Regions from separate parts of the Gracilibacillus thailandensis genome, predicted to be linked through region 2. Evidence: riboswitches for the same ligand, from Rfam matches in the RefSeq annotation. Region 2 holds a riboswitch; the other holds the start of a gene.

Region 1 (2,471 bases), on a different contig from region 2:
AACGATGGATTATCATCAGATTGCACCATTGAAACAAAACAAAGAAGGTATGGAACAGCAATTTCAGCAAGAATTATCTAGCTATCGGGACCAAATGTTAAAGTATGTTCGCTATTTTGAAGCAAAGCGTTTTATGTCGCCTTATGAGTTGCAAATTTGCATGTATTATCGTGATATAGAACAAATATTTAATCAACTAGAAAGATGGCAAGAAATTTATTTAGATGTAATGGAAGAAACAAACGAGATGAAATATACCTTATGTCATGGAAATATCCGACCTTCTCACTATGTGATCACACAAGCAAACACCTATTTTTTGAATTGGGAAGATGCATTGATGACATCTCCAACTTATGATTTAGCAAATTATTATCAATATTTATTTCAATTTCATGACTGTGATATGGGGAAAGTGACTGATTCATTTTCTATCTATTGTCGCTATATTGATTTATCGGACTATGAAAAATCTTTATTAGTATTACAATTACTGTCTCCGGCAAATTGGTTTCATGAAGTATTTACCAGTGTGCAATCATCGAGAAATAAAAATAATGTAAATTGCTCCATCAAAATTGAGCAGGAATATCGTAAGTTATTATTCGGTTTACAGCTACAAGATTTTATTTATAAAACATTAAAGTCAGAGCAATTTGAAGAAACGTATTAGAGCATTATATCCATTCTAATTGAAAAGCTATAAGAATACCAATTAGAATTCCTAACAATAACACGTCAAAAGTTGTTGGTATAAATATTGTACGTATCCCCTGAAAGATCACGATTGGAAGTGTACATCGTTCACAAATTAAGATCCATTCTCGAGCCCAAGGTGGTAAACGGTAACGATAATAACGAGACAAAGTATCACCTCATTCACGATATAATAATTCATTATATTGTAGCTTATGCAGTAAAATTGTAATTGTACCCAAAATGAAAGTATTAATTAAATTCCTTTTAAAAGAATGCGTAATAAAATCTTTACAAAATATATCAAAGTATTTATCTAGTTCGATTTTCTCAAAAATCTATAGATGTGCAGGAATATGATCGATGTTTATCGAATATATACTAGATAATAGGTACTATGGATTCGTCAAAATCTATTGTTGTTTTATAGGAGGTGTATGTAGCAGTAGTGTTCTTTTAGAATGATATAAATTTAAGTTCTGATCGACGAATAAAAAAATAAGGAGCTGCAGTTATAGTAACATTTAAGCATGTGATAAAAATATAATGGCTTGCATGCTACTCAAACTATGGATTCGTATGTTGTATTCGATAGATAAAATCAGAAAAAGGCAAACCTATTGAGAGGTAGGGACGCAAAGTTACAGGTCCGATTAATACTTATGTATTCGGATGGCTGAGCTGCCTGAAATACAGTAGTGTATTTTAGGAGGGGAATACGTTTATGCCAACAAAAGTAAACGTGGATTATGAATGGATTTACTTGATAGCAAAAGCGAAAGCGAAAGGTTACACAGTAGAAGAAGTTCGAGCATTCCTAAAACAGAATAACTGCAAGTCCAATGTGCTACCAAACTAATAATAAAACCCTGCAAAATAGGGTTTTTTATTTTTGAGAAAGTATTTAACTATAGGTAGCACAGCTTTTTTAGAGACTTCAATACTTTTTTAGCGCTTACACCGAATTGTTTACTTATATATCATATTACGATTTGGAAAAAATATTAGTTTTTAGATGGGGCTGGTTTATTAGACTGAAAATGACAATTTTGATATACTGACAGCGATCGATATGATACATACAAATCGTTTAAAAGGTGAAAACTATCGTAGTTAACAATGGCTCTAAAACAAGAAGGGAAGGATTCGATGATAGGAAACAGACCTAAAATAGTTGTACTTGGAGCAGGCTATGCAGGTATGATGACAACCAAACGTTTAACACAACAATTTGCACCAGAAGAAGCAGATATTACATTAGTCAACAAACACAATTATCATTATCAAACAACATGGTTGCATGAAGTAGCTGCAGGAACAATTGATGTTAATCGCTCTCGAATTATGATTTCCGATGTCATCAATACTCGCCGCGTTAATTTTGTACATGATGCAGTGGTGAAAATTAACAAAGAATCCAAAACAGTTCAACTAGAAAATGGCGAAATTAGTTATGATTACTTAGTGATTGGACTAGGTTTCGAAAAAGCCACATTTGGTATTCCTGGTATGGAAGAGCATGCTTTTTCGATTCAGAGTGTCGACACGAGTCGTATGATTAGAGATCATATTGAATATCAGTTTGCTCGTTATCGAAATGAAAAAAATCCTGATTCAAGTATGCTAACGATCGTTGTAGGTGGTGCTGGTTTCACCGGTATCGAATTTTTAGGTGAGTTAGCAGAACGAATACCGCTATTATGTAAAAAATATGATATCCCGCGTCAAGACGTAAAGATCATAGATGTTGAAGCAATGCCAACCATTCTACCAGG
Region 2 (2,471 bases):
CTTGCTTCGCTTGCTCCTCTAACATCTCTGTTAAATCAATATGAAATGAATAACGATTTGGCAAATCTGTTAACGTATCAAAGTGTGCTAATCGATATAGTTTTGACTCTGATTCTTTTAGTTGATTGGTCCTTGCCGTAAGTAAGTCGTTTTTCTTTTTAGCATCGGCAAACATTTGCTGGAGCTCGTTTGCTACATTTTCAATGTTTTGCCCCAATTTTGAAAATTCATCAATCGGCGTATCTTTCCAATAAAAGGTTTCTTGTCGCTTCATCTTGCCTGGTAAATCGGTCGTCATTTGTGTCAGATGTGATAAAGAATTCGATAATATTCGATTCACTAACATACCAAATACTAACGCAATGAATAAAACAAACAATGCGAACAATAGGTAATCAGTAAGGTTAGTTGCTAAAGCTAGTACACTACTACTAATAGGAATAATTAATAATGTTGTTTTGTTTAAAAAGGCAGTTTCCCCGATATAATAGCCTTGATACCAATCAGATAAAGTTTGGTGATTAGATGGTAGCCAAATAAAACCATGTGGATGAACCTCTTTGACAAACCCAGCCTCCATATCTAGGTTAGAACTTGATTCATTTTGATTATTCGTATCAAGCCATATTTGCTTTTCTTGATCCATAATCAAGATTCGTTTGTTTGAAGTGCCGATAAACTCATCTAAAATCGATTTAATTTTAGCTTTTTCTAAGTCAGCGTCTAATTCATAATTTTGAATGTCATTAGAATCCATTTCTGCTATTTTCCGTTGTAATCTCTCTTCCAACTGTTGATATTGAAGGTAATACTCTTGATAAATATCATTTTCCATCGCTCTAGCATTAACTAAAATGATGATGAGTAACGGGAATACTGCCGAGAAAATTAGTATGTGAGAAATCACCTGTCCAAAATATAACTGGTTAGGTGCAGGAAACCAGCTTTTTAATTTGGAAATTAGCGGAAGATAATCACATAACATATCTGCAACTAAGGCAGAAAACAAAGTAGCGGTAATAACTTGAAGGATCATAAAGTTAGTTAAAATCTTCATACTTGCAAAAACCTCTGGAAAGAGTAATTCCACCATAAAATATAGTATAAATAGAATGATAGAATAAGCAAAACTCCAGGTAAAAAGGTCTTTTCCTTTTTTAGAATAAAATACTCCTATGATCAGTACTTCAAGAATACTAATGAAGACAAATGAATTGCCAATCTGAAGAAAATGCGTAAGTAAACTCATACAAATGGTTAATAAAAATGCAAAACGAAAGCCGAATACCCGAATGGATGCTAAGTATAAAATCGGAGCAAAACATAAGATTACACCAAAAATTAATGGTACAGCATATATTTGAGCAAGGACAGATATAGTTAAAATTAATATAAACAATGATATTTTTTTACTCATGATATTGCGCATATGTTTGTCTCCTCGCTCAATTCACTCTCTATTTAGGTATTAAAAAAACACTATACAAAAAATGTATAGGTTTCCTGTTGTTTATATCAGGTAACCCAGCCATCATTGTGAATTTTCACTTTAGATCTGTGGTTTTGCGTCTCTATTTTTCAATAGATTTGCCTTTCTCTATTAGTACTATTATATCATAAAAATTAACATAACTGGCACAGAACATAAATCTATTTTCCTACAATCATCTAATAATAATCAATACAATTCAGAATTATTTTAATGAACACGATAGATTCAGGGGCTTAACCGTATTCTTTACTACTCATATTATACAATAATTTTCATCTTAGTATTGATCAACAAAAAAGAGTAACCCTTTTAAAGATTACTCTCAGCATTTTATCAGGCAATTTAGCATCATTACTCAGGTAATTCAGTTTCATCCTCCCAAGCAAGCATGCCACCTTCCATATTGGTTGCTTCAATTCCATTAGCCTCTAAATATTCAGTTGCTCTTCCACTTCGAGCTCCAGAACGACATACCATATAATAATGTTCGTCTTGATTAAATTCTTCTAAACGGTCCGGTATTTCTCCTAATCTTATATGCTTTGCTCCCGGAATTATACCTTGTGCCACTTCATCATCTTCCCGTACATCAATGATATTTAATTTCTCGCCATTTTTTAATTTATTTGCCAATTCTGTTGCTTGTATCTCCTTCATGATTAAACCTCCAATAAGTTTATACTTCGTATAGCATTATACGCTAGTTTACGTCTAGATTAGTATGTGATCAATCTCTCATTGAATCATACCATTATTACGTTTTCTTTTCTAATATTTAATCTAACTTCCTTGTTATTAAGAAATCTGTCAATATCTTTATTATAAAAAAAGAGACAGACATATAAGTCTATCTCAACAATATTATACAATTTTAAACTTTTGAACTTCTTTTTGTAATTCCTCTGCTAAGACATCTAATTCACGGGCACTTTTTGATACTTCTTCCATTGAATGATTGGTTTCCTCCGCTGAGGCTGCT

What was found. A riboswitch is a leader RNA that binds a small molecule or an ion and turns the genes downstream of it on or off. The one in region 2 is predicted to bind cyclic di-GMP.
Region 1: linked by a shared signal. The riboswitch ahead of GH715_RS15540 (anti-repressor SinI family protein) and the one ahead of GH715_RS09315 (diguanylate cyclase domain-containing protein) in region 2 are both predicted to bind cyclic di-GMP.

Annotation. Positions count from the first base shown of each region.
Region 1 is NZ_WJID01000055.1:23,252-25,722, reverse strand. It holds gene GH715_RS15550 (phosphotransferase) at 1-673, shown strand, start outside; gene GH715_RS15545 (hypothetical protein) at 678-866, opposite strand; cyclic di-GMP riboswitch class I at 1,297-1,385, shown strand; gene GH715_RS15540 (anti-repressor SinI family protein) at 1,421-1,555, shown strand; gene GH715_RS15535 (NAD(P)/FAD-dependent oxidoreductase) at 1,816-2,471, shown strand, end outside.
Region 2 is NZ_WJID01000024.1:62,023-64,493, reverse strand. It holds gene GH715_RS09315 (diguanylate cyclase domain-containing protein) at 1-1,429, opposite strand, end outside; cyclic di-GMP riboswitch class I at 1,516-1,602, opposite strand; gene GH715_RS09310 (rhodanese-like domain-containing protein) at 1,844-2,149, opposite strand; gene GH715_RS09305 (methyl-accepting chemotaxis protein) at 2,354-2,471, opposite strand, start outside.